Regions from separate parts of the Bacillus sp. EA-CB0995 genome, predicted to be linked through region 3. Evidence: riboswitches for the same ligand, from Rfam matches in the RefSeq annotation. Region 3 holds a riboswitch; each other region holds the start of a gene.
The links. A riboswitch is a leader RNA that binds a small molecule or an ion and turns the genes downstream of it on or off. The one in region 3 is predicted to bind thiamine pyrophosphate.
Positions count from the first base shown of each region.

Region 1: it holds a riboswitch for thiamine pyrophosphate, as region 3 does, so the genes downstream of both, thiC (phosphomethylpyrimidine synthase ThiC) here and thiM (hydroxyethylthiazole kinase) in region 3, are expected to answer to the same signal.
Region 2: it holds a riboswitch for thiamine pyrophosphate, as region 3 does, so the genes downstream of both, tenA (thiaminase II) here and thiM (hydroxyethylthiazole kinase) in region 3, are expected to answer to the same signal.

Region 1 is NZ_CP169269.1:513,693-519,851, reverse strand. Features, by position in the region: gene ACEWFJ_RS02730 (arsenic transporter) at 1-885, shown strand, start outside; gene thiC (phosphomethylpyrimidine synthase ThiC) at 1,205-2,965, opposite strand; TPP riboswitch at 3,165-3,280, opposite strand; partial or broken gene ACEWFJ_RS02720 (arsenic transporter) at 3,485-4,842, shown strand; gene ACEWFJ_RS02715 (DUF2642 domain-containing protein) at 4,908-5,594, shown strand; gene ACEWFJ_RS02710 (lactate permease LctP family transporter) at 5,648-6,159, opposite strand, start outside.
Region 2 is NZ_CP169269.1:4,048,986-4,055,144, forward strand. Features, by position in the region: partial or broken gene ACEWFJ_RS20795 (ABC transporter substrate-binding protein) at 1-280, opposite strand, end outside; gene ACEWFJ_RS20800 (ABC transporter permease) at 277-1,029, opposite strand; gene ACEWFJ_RS20805 (ABC transporter ATP-binding protein) at 1,026-1,775, opposite strand; gene tenA (thiaminase II) at 1,744-2,439, opposite strand; TPP riboswitch at 2,525-2,625, opposite strand; TPP riboswitch at 2,685-2,792, opposite strand; gene ACEWFJ_RS20815 (SH3 domain-containing protein) at 3,199-4,362, shown strand; gene ACEWFJ_RS20820 (hypothetical protein) at 4,369-4,704, shown strand; gene ACEWFJ_RS20825 (DUF3965 domain-containing protein) at 5,017-6,159, opposite strand, start outside.
Region 3 is NZ_CP169269.1:4,350,886-4,357,044, reverse strand. Features, by position in the region: gene ACEWFJ_RS22370 (YhgE/Pip domain-containing protein) at 1-573, shown strand, start outside; gene ACEWFJ_RS22365 (DNA topoisomerase III) at 778-2,970, opposite strand; TPP riboswitch at 3,168-3,277, shown strand; gene thiM (hydroxyethylthiazole kinase) at 3,350-4,159, shown strand; gene thiE (thiamine phosphate synthase) at 4,175-4,828, shown strand; gene ACEWFJ_RS22350 (hypothetical protein) at 4,992-5,171, opposite strand; gene ACEWFJ_RS22345 (cupredoxin domain-containing protein) at 5,246-5,635, shown strand; gene ilvA (threonine ammonia-lyase) at 6,058-6,159, shown strand, end outside.

The DNA of each region.
Region 1 (6,159 bases), 630 kb from region 3:
GGCGTTAGTAATATTGTAAATTTAATCGCATTAAACATCGTTCATATGACACTCTATATGCATACAGCAATGATGTTCGTACCTGCAACGTTAGGGCTTATCTTTATGTCATGGCTCATGTACCTAGTTGTGAAAAAGAAATTACCGGAAAAACTACCAACATCCGCTTATGACATTGAAGAAGTCTTTTTCACAAAACACTTTCACCCATTAAAGGGGAAAGATTCTGTTGATACAAAAAGCAAACGCACAAAATTTATGTTAAAAGTGTTACTGTTTGTCTTCCTTATGCGTTGTCTTCTTTTCGTTGCCTCATTCTTTGCGATTCCGATTGAAATTGTTGCCGTAATTGGCTCTCTCGTTCTACTCATCTGGAGATGGTATTATTTACGAACAAATCCAGTCGATATATTAAAAAAGACACCGTGGCACATTCTCATATTTGCTTTTTCCATGTACGTCATTATTTACGGGCTTCATAACGCTGGATTAACAGCTTGGCTTGTACAAGTATGTGAGCCAATCGTAAATCAAAGCTTATTACATGCAAGCTTTATGATGGGTGGACTCGTTTCAATTCTATCAAACTTCTTTAACAACCATCCGGCCTTAATGATTGGAACCATTACTTTAACAGAAATGGGATTAGATCCTGTTACCCTCAAAACAATCTACCTCGCAAACATCATTGGTAGCGATATGGGATCATTATTACTACCAATTGGTACACTTGCTTCCCTTATTTGGATGTATATCTTGAAACAAAATAAAATCAAGGTAAAATGGAAAGATTACTTGAGTGTCTCCTTAATTGTCATTCCACTCACAACAATCGTAACACTCTTCCTCCTATACTACTGGGTGCAGCTCGTTTTTGCCCATTAATGCGGGATAAAACACCTTATAGGGACCCTCCAAAATATATACGGAAGGTTCCTATTTCTATTAATACTAACGCTCCGTAAATCGGTGACAATAAAAAAACAAATGTAACAACAAAAAGAATCTGTAATATAAATGCAGTAGCAGGAACAATCTTCTACTTCATTTTGTATCCCTCCAATTTCTCTCACTTTCTATATAAAATATTCTTAATGGAATAACAAAATCCCCCTGCTCTCGCTCAGCAGGGGGACTATCATCTATATTAGGTTAGGGTACACATGATCATAGATTAAGAGGTGTTCAGAAAGATGCTTTCTAATTATTGATATAATTGACTGCCTGTTTCTTTAAACTCTTCTGCTTTTTCTTTCATACCTTTTGAGATTGCTTCTGTTGTTTCTAAATCATTATCCTTTGCATACTCACGAATATCATGCGAAATTCTCATACTGCAAAACTTCGGACCACACATTGAGCAGAAATGCGCTGTCTTTGCTCCTTCTGCTGGTAATGTTTCATCGTGATATTCCATTGCACGCTCAGGGTCTAATGATAAATTAAATTGATCACGCCAGCGGAATTCAAAACGCGCTTTAGAAAGAGCGTCATCACGCTGATGTGCTGTTTTATGACCTTTTGCAAGATCAGCAGCATGCGCGGCAATTTTGTACGTAATAACTCCTTCACGAACATCATCTTTGTTTGGTAAGCCAAGATGTTCTTTTGGTGTTACATAGCAAAGCATTGCTGTACCGAACCAACCAATCATCGCTGCTCCAATCGCAGAAGTAATATGGTCATAACCCGGTGCAATGTCTGTCGTTAACGGTCCGAGCGTATAGAACGGTGCACCATGACAAATGTCGAGTTCTTTATCCATATTCTCTTTAATCAAATGCATCGGTACATGTCCTGGGCCTTCAATCATCACTTGTACATCATGCTTCCAAGCAATTTGCGTAAGTTCTCCTAATGTTTCCAGCTCAGAAAATTGAGCTTCGTCGTTTGCATCCGCAATTGAACCAGGGCGTAATCCATCTCCAAGAGAGAAGGAAACATCGTACTTCTTCATAATTTCACAAATCTCTTCAAAATGTGTATATAAGAAGTTTTCTTGATGGTGATATAAACACCACTGGGCCATAATCGAACCGCCGCGTGATACAATTCCTGTTACACGCTTTGCTGTAAGCGGAATGTAACGAAGCAGTACACCAGCATGAATTGTAAAGTAATCTACTCCTTGCTCTGCTTGTTCAATTAGCGTATCACGGTATACTTCCCACGTTAAATCTTCCGCGATCCCATTTACTTTTTCAAGCGCTTGGTAAATTGGCACTGTTCCAACCGGTACAGGCGCATTACGAATAATCCATTCACGCGTCGTATGAATGTTTTTCCCAGTGGAAAGATCCATAATTGTATCTGCACCCCAACGTGTTGCCCATGTCATCTTCTCTACTTCTTCTGCAATCGACGATGATACAGCTGAGTTCCCGATATTCGCATTTACTTTCACATGGAAGTTACGTCCGATAATCATTGGTTCTGCTTCCGGATGATTAATATTTGCCGGTAAAATAGCACGACCTTCAGCAATTTCCTTACGTACAAATTCTGGTTCCACGCCTTCACGAATCGCCACATATTCCATCTCTGCTGTGATAATACCTTTACGCGCATAATGCATTTGCGTAACATTTTCCCCAGCTTTTGCGCGAAGCGGCTTACGTCCCATTTGCGGGAATACAGGCGTATGTTTAGCTGCTACTTTTACACCATCATCTTCCGGTTTCACTTCACGACCTTCATACTCTTCTACATCTCCGCGTTCCACACTCCATGAACGGCGCGGCGTTGGAATTCCCTTTTCTAATTCCACTTTGTAATCCGGATCAGTATAAGGACCACTCGTATCATACACACGAATAGATGGATTTGTTACACCGTTTGTATCGCTTTGTGCAATCTCGCGCATCGGTACTTTCATATCTTCACGCGTACCTTCTACATATACCTTCTTGCTTCCCGGTAAACTTGACTTCAACTCAATTTGCTCAGCTGAAACAGATTGTTTCATAAGTTTGTTTCCTCCCCTGTGTCTTAGCGAAGTAACCCCCGCTTTTCTTTAGATTCAGTTTCGCCGCCTAGACCCTTGCGTCTAAACAGTTGGCTCCACTTTTCTTATGACCAGGATGAGAACTAGCGGCTAGCATATGCTCAAATAAAAAAGCCAGGTCCATAATAAAGAATAGGACCTGGCAACATAAGGCATTGTTATGTAAAGCCGTTAACTTCCCTCCGCTGGTACGAACCAGATCAGGTCCAAAGGGTTAAGAAGCTTCAACACGCTTCCCTCTCAGCCCAGCTCTCTTGGGCACCCCTAGTTTATCACTGATTAAATTTCCACTACGCTCTTATCATACATCATTGTCAAAAAAATGCAAAGGTATTTATATCATTTCTTTTCCTTATTCAAAAAATGGGTATTTCACTCAGTACAAGCCGAATCCGCACTTCATACATATAGAATATAAGCCAGTGCAGGACGTATGTCTTATGCAAACTTTTCACGATAAGAACAGGGGTGAAAGAGTTGATAAACCTACAATCTACAATAACCATACTCGCTTTTCTCGGAACCACGCTCATCATCTTTTGGCGTCCCAAAGGGATGAATGAAGCAATTCCAGCAACAGTTGGTGCAGTGATTGTCATTTTAAGCGGTACAGTTTCTCTTACCGACTTGGGTGATATTAGCTCAAAAATTATTGGCGCCGCCATAACAATTATGGCTACCATTGTTATGGCAATCGTATTAGAGAGTTTCGGCTTTTTTATTGGTGCGCCGTTCAACTTGCTAAAAAAGCAAAAAGCTCTGGTATTCGCCTCTTTTGGTATACAAATCTTCTTTGTTTTCTCATGACATTATTCTTCAATAACGATGGTAGCATCTTAATTACAACTCCCATTTTACTGCTTTTGTTACACCATTTGCGACTCACACATGATCAAAAAATACCTTACTTACTAAGTGGTGCACTCATCGCCACTGCCTCAAGCGCGCCGATTGGTGTAAGCAATATTGTGAATTTAATCGCCTTGAGAATTATTGATATGGACTTATACATGCACACAGCCATGATGTTTGTTCCCGCTACGTTAGGTCTCCTTTTTATGTCGTTTCTGTTATTCCTTGTTTTTCAGAAAAAAATCCCTAAAAAACTCCCGGTCTTATCGACATACTTAGATGAAAATTTCGTTAAAAAATCCTTTCACCCACTGCAACCACGTCCCGCAATTGATGAAAATCGTAAGCGAACAAGGTTTATGCTTGGAATTCTATTATTTGTTTTATGCGTTCGTATCAGCTTATTTATCGCATCTTTCTTTCAGTTTTCTATCGCCATTGTGGCAGTCATTGGCTCCGTTATTTTACTCGGGTGGAGATGGTACAAACTGCGCCTTCCACCTCATGATATGATTAAAAAAACACCTTGGTATGTCTTAATTTTCGCATTTTCTATGTACGTGATTGTGTATGGACTTAATAACATCGGCTTAACCAACCTGCTCATCACTACATTTCAACCAATCATCACTGGTAGTTTATTTCACGCCACTTTTGTCATGGGGGGCCTAGTCTCTATCCTCTCTAACATTTTTAATAACCATCCTGCCTTAATGATTGGCACAATTGAACTTACCGAAATGGGACTAGATCCTATTACATTGAAAACCATTTATCTTGCAAACATCATCGGTAGTGACATGGGCTCATTATTACTCCCGATTGGTACATTAGCAAGCTTAATGTGGATGTATATTGTGAAAAAAGGAAAAGTAACTATCAGTTGGGATACCTATATAAAAACTACACTTCTTGTCATTCCACCAACCGTCATTTTTACACTACTATGTTTATATTACTGGGTTAAATTAATCTTCGCGTCTTAAAACATCTCCTTCCTTCCACTATGCTAGAAGGAGGAGATTATGTAATTACAAGAAAGGTGATTATTATGCTTCATTTACAAAAATATATTAATCAGCCCATACAAGTGACACTATCCAGGGAAATTATTCCATTTGAAGGAATTATGATTGATAAAGGCTCGGATATTATTGTATTGTATGATGGAGAAAAATACATGTATATCTCTAGTTTACACATTCAACATTTAACCCCAAGCATCGATTCTTCATTATTTGATAACCTAACAATTCCAGAATCTTTACTACCGCCAGACATAATATCAAGTGAATCCACTATTTCACTGCGAAAAACATTGCAAGTGGCAAAAGGACAATTTATTGAACTTGCGCTATCACATGAACACTTCTTACATGGATATGTTACCCATATTATGAATGACTATTTTATCTTCCTCTCACCTGTCTATCAAATGTTATACATCCCATTTCATCACGTAAAATATATCGTTCCGTATAAGGAAGCAGAAACGCCTTACGGACTAGAAAATACAAAACTCTTATCTCCAGCTTCAAAGATTACACTTGCACGTACATTTTCTGAGCAAATGAAAAAACTAAAACAACATATCGTTTTACTTGATTTAGGCATACAGAGTTATAAAATTGGCAAATTAGCTGAAGTAACCGACAACCAAATTGAACTCATTACAGCACGTAATCAGCGTTTTCATTTTAATTTACATCACGTTAAAACCGTACATCTTCCATCCTAAAATTAAAAATAACAAAAAGAGGTATCTCATCATAAGAGACACCCCTTTTTCTATTAAGGAATCATCCAAGTTAAATAATAAGCTTGAATATATGTGATAATGCCAATGATTGTTACGAAGAATAAACTATGTTTCACTGTGAAACGGAATAAGTCAGATTCTTTTCCAGCAAGTCCAACTGCCGCACATGCGATTGCAATGGACTGCGGTGAAATCATTTTAGCAGTTACACCACCCGTTGTATTCGCCGCAACAAGCAATACTTCGCTTACGCCTACTTGGTGCGCTGTAATTGCTTGTAGGTTTGAGAACAATGCGTTTGCAGATGTATCTGATCCTGTTAAGAATACCCCGAGCCATCCAAGGAATGGCGAGAAGAATGGGAAGAATTTCCCCGTTCCTGCTAACGCTAATGCCAATGTCGATGAAAGTCCTGAGTAATTTGCGATAAACGCAAAACCAAGTACTAACCCAATTGACAAAATTGGCATTTTCAATTCTTGCAATGTTTCTTTAAATGTGAACACTGCTTGTTTTGGACTCATTTTCAAAACAAACATTGTGA
Region 2 (6,159 bases), 300 kb from region 3:
GCTGATAGTATAATCCGACCGTTACCTTTCCTGCCGCTGCTAACGTTAATGGATCAGTTGGATTTGAAGGGAATTTAATATTTACCTTGATACCTTCTTCTTTAAAATATCCTTTTTCAATTGCTGCATAAATAAAGCTATGCACTGCATTTGGATACCAATCGAGCATTACAGTTACTTCTTTTTCACCTTTTTTCTTTTCTGATGCCGTATTGCTAGAACACCCAGCAATCATCGCGATTAATAATGTAAACACAAAAATGCGTTTTAATAATTTCATGCATGCTTCCTCCAACTAATAAACTTCTTCTCTAATATAGAAACAAGTAATACAAAGAAAATAGCAAGTAATGACAATAAAACAATTGGTGCAAACACACCCGCACCATCCATTTGTGTCATCATTCGTTTACTAAAATAACCTAGTCCCGCTTGCGCCCCAAGCCACTCTCCAATTGCTGCCCCGATAACACTGAACGGCAGGGCCACCTTCAAAGCAGAGAAAAAGTATGGAAGTGCGGATGGTAATTTCAATTTTAAGAAAACATCCTTTTTTGTTGCACCATATGTAATCAAAAGCTCTTCCCATTCCTTTTTCGTACTGCGAAGGCCATCATACGTATTCACTGCAATTGGAAAGAACGTAATGAGTACTGTGACAACAACTTTACTCCAAATAGAATAGCCAAACCATAAAACAAATAATGGTGCCAAAGCTGTAATTGGAATCGTTTGTGAAGCAACTAATAGTGGATAAAATGCTTTCTCAGCAAATGAGCTCATACTCATTACCATTGCTAAACCAACACCTAATACAATGGAAATGACAATACCGATAACTGTAACAGAAAGCGTTGCTGGTAAATGCACCGTAAGCAATATATCCCGTAAATCCCACATTTTTTGAACAATGGCACTTGGGGATGGTAAAATGTACATTTCATCGAGAATCCGTGCTCCTACTTCCCAAACAATAAGAAAAATAGCAGTAACAATAAAAGCTGGAACATAATCTACAATTCTTTTCATACAAGTACCTGCCTTTGTAACAGCCCCATGAGTTCATCTTTTAATGCTAGCATTTCTGGACGATGTAAATCCTTTCGAGATCGTTCTTGTCCAAGAGGTACGACCCGTTCCGTCAATGATGTAATGGGCTGCTCTGTTACGATAAAAATGCGATTGGAAAGATAAAGCGCTTCATCAACATCATGTGTAATAAATAAAATTGTTTTTCGCCAATGTTTCCATTGTTCAAATAGCCATTCTTGCAGAGATGCTTTCGTCAATGCATCAAGTGCACTAAATGGTTCATCTAATAGTAAAAGATCTCCGCCAGTTAACAACGTACGAATAAAAGAGACGCGTTGCCGCATTCCGCCTGATAAATCTTTTGGTTGTTTATTTTCATACCCTTGCAGTCCAAACTGCTCCAACAATTCTTGTGCTTTCATTTGTGCTTCTTTTTTCTTCACACCTTGACATTCAAGAGGCAAAGCTGCGTTTTCAATAATTGTTCGCCACGGGAGTAACATATCTTTTTGTGGCATATAACCGACTGGGTGATCGGTTGCTCCTATCACATCGATAGTGCCCTCACTTGCTTTTTCGAGTCCCGTAATGAGCCGAAACAATGTGCTTTTCCCGCAGCCACTTGGCCCAATAATACTAACGAATTCCCCTTCTTGTACTGTAGTATCAAGATTCGTTATAATCTGCTTCTCATCATAATGAAAGGAAACGTTATGAAACTGTAGTATGTTCTTGCTCCTCAAAACCCCACATCTCCTTACGATATGCCATATCCCAGAATAAATATTCAAAACGACTGGAATATAAAAAGATTTCTTCTAAACGATTTAGTTCTTCTTCTGTTTTTCCAATTGCAATTTCATTAAATAACTCAATTAACCATACACAAAGCTTTCCGTATTCTTCAGAGCTATACCCTTGAATCCACTCGCCAAAAAATTCATGGTCGCGTGCTCCTGGAATATCATTCAAACGCTTTCCAATCTCCCAATAACTCCACATACACGGAAGCAACGCTGCAATTAACTCAGCAAGTGTACCGTTTTGTGATACAGACATCATATAGTTTGTATATGCTAGATTCATTGCAGACGGCTTTGCTAATTCCATTTCTTCAACAGAAATTCCTAAACGCTTTGCATATTGTTTATGAATCGTCATTTCTCCATTTAAAATCCCATCGATTTGTTCAGCAAACTTCGCCATTACTTTTGGATTTGTTGCTTTTACAACACCAATTGCATATAATTTTGCGTAATCTAACAAATACAAATAATCTTGAACAATATAATATTGAAATCTATCTTTCTCTAACGTCCCATCTCCCATCCCTGTTACAAATGGATGATTATGACTCTTTTCCCAAACAGGCTGCACCTTTTCAAATAACCTTTCACAAAATGTCATCTAAATTTCCCCTTCCTATATACATGTATCCAAATAAAAAACCACTTCTATATAAGAAGTGGTTACAGCAAACAAAAGAAAACTCCATTTGTTGTTTCCACTTCCCTACGCTAGTATCACCTAGATCAGGTTATAAGGGTTAAGGTTTCTACCTCTCTCAGCTTACAAGCACCCCTAGTGGTGTTCTATAAAATTTTCAATAAAAAATCCCCGTTTCTATACGCAAAGAAACGGGGACGTTATGTATATCGTCCAAATTGCTTCCCTACGCTAGCATCATCTAGATCAGGTTCAAGGGTCAAAGACTATATGTCTTACTCTCAGCTAGCAACACTAGCCCCCTAGCATTATATTCATTTAACATAGTCAGTATACCATCGCCATATCTCATCGGCAACTCTTTTGAGTTATAAAGTCAAATTTCCATTGATGGTAATTTGAACCAAAAAATGATTAGTTAAGCCACTCTATGTCTTACGGGAGTTTTTCATCTTAAAGCCTCTCCCTAAAATATCAACGTTTTGAGCGAGATAAAATAATATCATTCTATGTATTTTGTAAGTTCAAAAAACGCAAACTTCTTCTATCTATTTCCATAATAGTGATAAATCTGCTATCCTTTTATTATGGGACTTTATAGTATAGGAAAATGTTCATTTATTTTTAATACTACATTTCTATGCGCACAAGAAAAGTTTAATATTGTTATATTATAATTTAAAATATAACAATTTATTACATAAGGAGGCCTATAATTATATGAATATGAAAGCCGCAGCAATGACAGCAGCTACTGTAGCAGTTGCTTCTTTACTCCCGTCTATGACAGATTCCACTGTACAAGCTGTAGAAGCGCAGCAAAAACCAAAAACGAAAATTGGTTATGTAAAAACAAATACATTACAAGTATATAATAGTCCTAAAACAACAGATTCCGTTATTGAAAACATTGTACGTGACACTCCCGTTACAATTCTTGAAACAACAGACGAATGGTATAAAATTCAAACGCAAAATAAAACTGGCTATGTAAAAAAAGAAGCAATTTCTTTAACAAAACCAAGCAATAGTAAGCAGCAATATATCGTTAATTCAGACGCATTAAACGTTCGCTCTGAACCAAATACGCAATCTGAAATTATTGATGTATTACCAAATGGGAAATTTGTTACTGTCCAAGAAGAAGAAAATGGATGGTATAAAATTATACATAACGGAACAAATGGCTATGTAAAGAAAGAGTTTTTATCTAACGGAACTCAGCCGTTAGTAAAAGGAGTTACGGTACAAGGCGGAAGCTCTTATTATGTTGCTACTCCAGCATTAAAAGTACGCAGCGGTGCAGGAACAAATACAGCTGTTATTGGTTCTTTAAAGAATGGAACACAAGTACAAGTCGTTGGAAAGGTTGGCACATGGTATAAAATTCGCTACGGATCAGGATATGGCTATGTTGGACAACAATATATATTGCAAGGACAACAACAACAGCAGCAACAGCAGCAACAAGCTAAACCATCTATTCCAGCTGTATTTAAATATCCAGTTCAAGGGAACGTGAGCTCAACATTTGATGTACGTTGGGGACAGATGCACTATGGCGTAGACTTTGCGGCAACAGGAAATGTTCCAATTCAAGCTGCTGCACCTGGCACTGTTGTTAAGTCGTACTATTCTACAAGCTATGGAAATGTTGTATTTGTTGCCCATCATATAAATGGGAACTTATATACAACTGTATATGCTCACATGAACAATCGTGCGGTTAAAGAGGGCGATAACGTAGCAACGGGTCAATTGCTCGGTTATATGGGAAATACAGGACATTCCACTGGTCAACACTTACATTTTGAATTACATAACGGGGAATGGAATTTTGAAAAAACAAATGCAGTAAATCCGCTTCCTTTCCTAGTTAGGTGATGTAAGATGACACGCAATATCCCATTAATTATTGAGTATTTAGCATTTTTCGGTCTCATTTGTTGCTTATTAATTTACAACACAAACATTGTATTTTTAAGCATCGCTATTACGTTCGTTGCTTGTGAAGTGCTGATGGAAGTATTCAAAATTCGTTTAAAACGCCATATTTCACACATATATACTGCACTGTTCATTATAAGTTCTTTACTAACAAACATTATTTATAATGGCCTAAATGCCGCCGCAATTTTCCCTGTATTCTTTATGACTATTCTTCTTATAGTATCTCAATATATATATGTCCCAGAACATCGTAAACATCAATATCAAGAAACATAGAAAGAGGGAAAATGGTGCAACGCTTATCCAAAGCTAGTCTAACAAAATCGTTTTTAGACTTATATGAAAGAATAAATGAATTTTTTGGTATTAAAGAAAATAAAAATGGCCAATTCCTTTTATATGGCATGATTTCTCTCATAATAATTTCTTTTTTTATTTACTATTAAATAAGGATTCCACATAAAGTGGAATCCTTATTTGTATTCTACGCTATTTCTTTTTATTTACTGGACAAAGTATGCTTTCTCAAAGAAATGAACTTTATGTAACCATTAGTTGAAAAAGCATCAAATTAGTGGAAAACTCACTTTATCCGCACGCATATTTTTCATAAATAAAACTTAAGTTATATTTATTTTCTAAGTTCATACGCTGTTCATCGCTACACCAGTAAAATAAAATATCATGTATTGAAGCATAGCGCTTATTCTTTAAAAATTGCTTAATAAAGGAAGGAAAACAATTTGGTAATTGTATAAATATATAATCGCGTAGTAGTTCCTCTTTATATCCTATTCCTTTACATATATACATGAGTTCTTCACAATAATATGCATGTTGTGGAACTTGAATCATCTCGAAAAATGGAACATATGATAATAATTTCCCAATAAAATGCTCATATTTTTTCATAAATTCAAATGACATATATTCCATTATTTCTTTTATAACAAATAAATAATCATCAACATGAGTTGTCTTTAATGGATTAAGATGATCTGATATTTGTGCAATCACCGCATGTTGGCATGCTACAGCAGCTCGGCTTGGTTCATAATATGTTAAGAAATCAGTGCATTTTCTATATTTTTTCAATAAATCTAGTGTGTATAAATCATAAATATATGTATTACAATATACTGCTAAACCCATTAGGTCTTCATCTAATTTCTCTCTTGATAATGTCTTTGCTTGTTTACAAAGATATAGAAACATAAATTCCAACATTTCTTTATGCGACAAAAGTGCCTTATACTTTTCAATACACTCTACATTAAATTTAATTCTTTCCCAAATAAAGTAATCATTGCTGTCTAACTCAGCAACTTTTTGTTTTATAATTAAATAATTCCAAGCAACTACTTGTGTAAACACATCCCATGATTCATAATCTAGAGATGTTTGTACGAACTCCTCTAATCCTTCATCAACCATAAAACGATAAGCTTGTTGATACCATCCCACTTCTTGACATAAACGAACAATTCGAACTAAAGTTGGCATTTCATCTTTATGAAACTTCGGTAAATTATGTAATTTTTTCATTCCATATAAAATAAAAGGAATTAAATTTTCTTTCTTATAAAATTCTTTTTCTTTCCAAGCCAGAATAGTTCGTTCTTTTCCTTCTCCTTTTGGACGCTTTGGTATAAGCAAAGAGAGTAAATCCGCAAAATTTTCCGGCTTTTCATACGCATCCGTAACCAAATTCCAATTAGGTTCGGTTTGCAT
Region 3 (6,159 bases):
TTATGGGTAGGGGCATTACTTATGGTTTCATTGTTAACAGTAGAAGTACATGAGGAAGGTGCGGAGTATAGAAGTTATCACATTTACTTTGGGCGTTTTTTAACGTTCTTAACAGTTGGCCTTGCACAGGCGTTTATCGTAGCAATGGGTGATATGTTCTTGCTCGGTACTTATGTAGTAGATAAATTCTGGTTTGTTCTATTTAGTATGTTGATTAGTGCGGTATTTGTCTGTATTGTTTACTCGCTCGTTTCTGTATTTGGAAACATCGGGAAGTCATTTGCGGTCATTTTACTCGTACTACAAGTTGCCGGTTCAGGTGGAACATTCCCAATTCAGATGACGCCGAAATTCTTCCAAGCTCTTTATCCGTTTTTACCGTTTACGTATGCGATTAGTCTGATTCGCGAGACAGTTGGCGGTATGCTGTGGGATATTGTATGGAAAGATCTTCTCGCATTGTGTATATGGGTCGTTGTTATGCTTATTATTGCATTGCTCTTGAAAAAGCCAATTAATAAGTCGAGCAGTAAGTTTGTAGAAAACGCAAAAGGAAGTAAGTTAATTCACTAATAGAAAAAGGTTCCTGCCAGTTATGGTGGGAACCTTTTGTTTATTAAGATATAAATTCAGTATGTCGAACATCGTCGAAGGGTCTTTATATCGTGTCGAAGCGCCGATATATTCTAAAGAACGGTCGATATATTAGTGGACATGTGAGAAGGAGTTGACTTAAAAGGCATCTACATCCCTTTTAAGTCAACTCCTTTAGGTGTGTTATTTATCAAATTTCAATTTTTTTAATGCTTCTGCGAACGCATTATTTAGAGGTTCTTCTTGTTTTTGTTGTTGTTTTAAGTATTTTTGTACAGAGCGTTTATCGGCTTTGTTGCCTGATTCTTTTTTGCGTCTTTCTTGGAATGTAGAAAGTTTCTCGCGATAGCCGCATTTACACGCGAAGATTTGACCCGCTCCTTCACCACGAAGTTCTAGTTTCTTTTTACACTGAGGACAGCGTGCGTTTGTAGTGCGGGATACATTTTTACGATGACCGCATTCACGGTCTTGGCACACAAGCATTTTTCCTTTTTTACCGTTTACTTCTAGCATCGGTTTACCGCAGTCAGGGCAAGTTTTTGTGGAAATGTTGTCGTGTTTATATTTTTTATCGCTCGATTTAATTTCAGAAACAATTTCTTTTGTATAGTTTTTCATTTCTGAAATGAATACGTCTTTTTTCAATTTTCCCTTCGCAATTGCCTCAAGCTTTTGCTCCCACTCAGCAGTTAGTGTAGGAGATTTTAATTCTTCTGGTACTAAGTCAAGTAACTGACGGCCTTTTGATGTAATATGAATGTCTTTGCCGCGCTTTTCGATTAAGAACGAATTGAATAATTTATCAATAATATCAGCACGTGTAGCAACCGTACCTAGTCCACCGGTTGATTTTAATGTGTCTGCAAGTTGTTTATTTTGCGTGCTCATATACTTTGTCGGATTTTCCATTGCCGAAAGTAATGTTGCTTCATTAAAGCGTGCAGGTGGTTTTGTTTGACCTGATGTTTGTGCAATTAGTTTTACGTTTAATGTATCACCTTTTTCAATGCGAGGTAAGATTTGTTCTTTTAAATCGTCTACTGTCTCGTCATCTTCAAAGCGATGTTCGTATACTTCTTTCCAACCAGAATTAAGAATTGTTTTGCCGCGTGCGACGAAGTTTTCATCACTAATTTTTGCGCGTAACGTTAGTTGTTCGTATTCGAAAGCTGGGAATAAAACTGCTAAGAAACGTTTTACAACTAAATCATAAATTTTGCGTTCTTTATCTGAGAAGGCGGAGAAGTTTACATAACTTTCTGTTGGAATGATCGCATGGTGATCACTTACTTTACTATCATCAACAAACGATTTAGAAGCTTTTATTGGTTTATTTAAGACCTTATTAGCTAAAGAACGATATTCTCCTACTCCACACGCTTTCAAACGTTCTGGAAGTGTCCCTACGATGTCGGATGAGATATAGCGTGAATCTGTACGAGGGTATGTTAATACCTTGTGCTGCTCATATAGCTTCTGCATAATATTTAACGTTTCTTTTGCAGAATAACCAAAGATTTTATTCGCATCACGTTGTAGTTCTGTTAAGTCATAAAGACCAGGAGCAAATGATTTTTTAGGTTTTTTCTCAATTTCCACGACAGTGGCATTTTGTTTGCCTAGTTTTTTCACAATCGTATCGATTTTTTCTTTATCGAAGCTACGGCTATTGCCTTTTGCATCTTGCCAAGTCAATTTTAACTTGTCTGTTGTTTGGGCTTCGACACCGTAGTATGTTTGCGCTTTGAAGTTTTTAATTTCGTCTTCACGCCCTGCAATGATTGCCACAGTAGGTGTTTGGACACGACCGCAATTTAGTTGCGCATTGAATCGTGTAGTTAATGCGCGTGTTGCGTTAAGACCGATATACCAGTCGGCTTCAGAACGTGCGACAGCTGAAGCGTATAAATTGTCATATGCTTTACCAGGCTTCAAATTTGCAAAGCCATCTTTAATTGCTTTATCGGTAACAGATGAAATCCATAGACGTTTAATAGGTTTATTCATTTTAACTTTATCAATAATCCAACGAGCGACTAACTCTCCTTCTCTTCCTGCATCTGTAGCCACGATGATTTCATTAACATCATTTCTAGTCAGTTGACTTTTAACAGCATTAAACTGTTTGCCAGTCTGCTTGATCACTGTTAATTTTAAGCGTTCAGGCAGCATTGGAAGATCTTCTAGATTCCATTTTTTATATTTCACATCATAGCTTTCTGGATCTGCTAATGTAACGAGATGCCCTAAAGCCCAAGTAACGATATACTTATTGCCTTCAATATAACCATTTCCTTTTTTATCACACTTCAATACACGTGCAATATCACGTGCAACAGAAGGTTTTTCAGCAATTACAACACTTTTTGCCATATTTCAAACATCCTTTCAATTTCCGTAAGTTAACTATAGCATACATCCTTTTTGGATTCAGTTATTCTGAAGATTCGAATGCGTTGTTAGTAATGAAATACTCTCCATCTTTGATTAGTTAAGGGGGGATGAGTTTTTATAACAAAATGTAACTTGTGATTTTGATAGAATAAGAGTAGACTCTGAATTAGATGAATAATAAAACACATGGGAGTTTGCGGATGCAAACTGAGAGTACGGCTAATCTGTCGTTGACCATTTGAACCTGTTGGATAATGCCAGCGTAGGGAGAGTGTGAAAACGCATATTAAGACACTTTGCATACGTAAAGTGTCTTTTTTAGCTATATCTCCCATTATAAAAAAGGAGATTGATAAATATGAAAATCGAAGAAATTGCACAAGTAATTGAAACAGTACGAGAAAGAAATCCGCTCGTTCATAATATTACAAATGTTGTTGTGACAAATTTTACAGCTAATGGCTTACTTGCATTAGGTGCATCGCCTGTAATGGCATATGCGAAAGAAGAAGTAGCTGAAATGGCAAGTATTGCTGGAGCGCTTGTTTTAAATATGGGAACACTTCGCCCGGAAGAAGTAGAAGCGATGCTCATTGCTGGGAAATCAGCAAATGCACATAATGTACCGATTTTGTTTGATCCTGTTGGTGCTGGTGCAACTTCGTACCGAACAGAAGTTGCAAGATATATCCCGAGTGAAGCAAAACTAGCAATCATCCGCGGCAATGCGGCGGAAATTGCAAATGTTATTGATGAGAAGTGGGAGATTAAAGGTGTTGATGCAGGGGAAGGAAACGGTGATGTTGTTTCAATTGCGAAACAAGCAGCAGAGCAGTTAGATACCATTGCTGTTATTACTGGAAAAGAAGACGTTATAACAGATGGAGAAAGAACATTTATTCTTCGTAATGGTCATCCTATTTTAACAAAAGTAACAGGAACAGGCTGTTTATTAACATCTGTGATTGGAGCATTTGCAGCAGTCGAAAAAGACTATGTAAAAGCAGCAGTCGCAGCAGTAACGTTTTACGGTGTAGCAGCAGAAATTGCGGCAAACCAAGCAGCTGCACAAGGGCCAGGAAGTTTCCAAATTGAATTTCTTAATCAGTTAGCAAATGTTACTGCAAAAGACGTTGAACAATATGGGAATGTCGAAGAAATTCGTTAAGAAAGGATGAGAGAAATGGCGCGCATCGATAAACAGTATATGTCCGAGTTATTACAAGTATATTTTATTATGGGGAGTAACAATTGTCGTAAAGATCCATTACAAGTCATGAAAGAAGCACTTGATGGTGGAATTACAATCTTTCAATATCGTGAAAAAGGTGAAGGAGCATTAACAGGGGAAGAACGATATGCATTTGCAAAGCAGCTTCATTCTTTGTGTAAAGAGTATAATGTTCCATTTATCGTAAATGATGATGTGGAATTAGCACTAGAATTAGATGCAGATGGCGTTCATGTTGGACAAGATGATGAGGGCATTAAGACAGTACGTGAAAAAATGGGTGATAAAATAATTGGTGTATCCGCTCATACAATAGAAGAAGCACGTTTTGCGATTGAAAATGGTGCCGATTATTTAGGGGTAGGGCCGATTTTTCCAACAAATACGAAAAAAGATGCAAAAGCAGTACAAGGAACGGAAGGATTACGTTTCTTCCGCGAAAGTGGCGTTGAAGTTCCAATTGTCGGCATTGGTGGAATTACAATTGAAAATGCTGCTTCTGTCATTGAAGCGGGTGCGGATGGGGTGTCCGTTATTTCTGCAATTAGCTTAGCGGATTCTCCTTATAATAGTACGAAAAAATTAGCGGAGTTAGTAAAAAAATAATCAGTTCATATATGAAAGGAATCATTTCTAACATGAAGAAATGGTTCTTTGTCGGTTTGAAATAAAGTTGTACTGGTTATAAGAAAGTCGTACCGTTTATAAAAAAGATGTACTGTTTGTAAAAAAGTTTGATCAAAAATCCTGCATGAAATGCAGGATTTTTTTATTCAACAATCGGGCCAGATTGTTGAAGCTGATGAAAATATTTTGTTTGAATATGAAGTATTACACTTAAACTAATGGTGCAGGTTAATTGAAGAAGAATAGATTCCAGAAGATCGTTATTAGAGTCGATTTTTTTCTTTGTCACTGTTTCAGATAAAAGAGCTACTATTTGAAGCATGTTGGAACCCTATTTATAGTGATAATATTTTATGAATTGGAAAACAATAGTGCTTAGGAAAGGAAGGGTTGCGAATGTCTGTGAAAAAGTGGTTAACTGGATTGGTCGTTTTGCTTGCGATGATTGTGGTTGTGACAACTCCGGGCTCACTCAGTGTATTTGCCGAATCCGGCGTCGTAACACAGCCTATGGAGTCAGTGAAAGTGATTGAGGTCGAGTTGAATGATGATTACTTTAATCCGAATGTCATCACTATTCCGATTGGAAGAACGACAACGTTGATATTGAAAAACCAAGGTAAGAAAGAGCACACCTTCACAGTGGAAAAGCTCAGAATTGACGCCGAAGTCCAGCCGGGAAAAGAAAGAACCATTACCGTGAAACCTCAAGATTCCGGTACATATGAACTGATATGTCGGTACCATTTCCAGAAAGGAATGGATGGAAAAGTAATAGTCAAATAACAAGCAGGGCCAATCGGGCCTTGCTTTTTTTATAAGCAACGGTAACTTACTTATTATTACCCAGACATCATTATAACTGCTAACTTCCCTCTGTGAACGGATGTTCTTATAAAAAGTAAAGAAGTAGGTTTGTTCAAAAAGACATAGTAATTAAGATCTTCCACAATCGGGCGCTATTGTGGAAGATCTAAGGTGAAAAATGATCAAACTTTTTTATAAAACCGAAACTTAAATATGCTAAAGAAGAATCCATTTTAATCAATCTTTTTTTCAAAATGGATTCTTCTCATTTACCGTAAAATACGGGTTTGTGAGGTGTTTTGGATCAAACTCTATTTTAAAGCAATATTCTTTTTTCGTATAAAACAAATTGTGCCGTTTGAAACTAAAGTGTATGAATATACTGCTTCGGAGGCGACGACATGATTACGTTACAAAATATTATAGCTGCTCATGAAAAAATGAAAGGCATTGTACATACAACACCATTAGATTATTCCAGTACATTTAGCGAGTTATCTCAT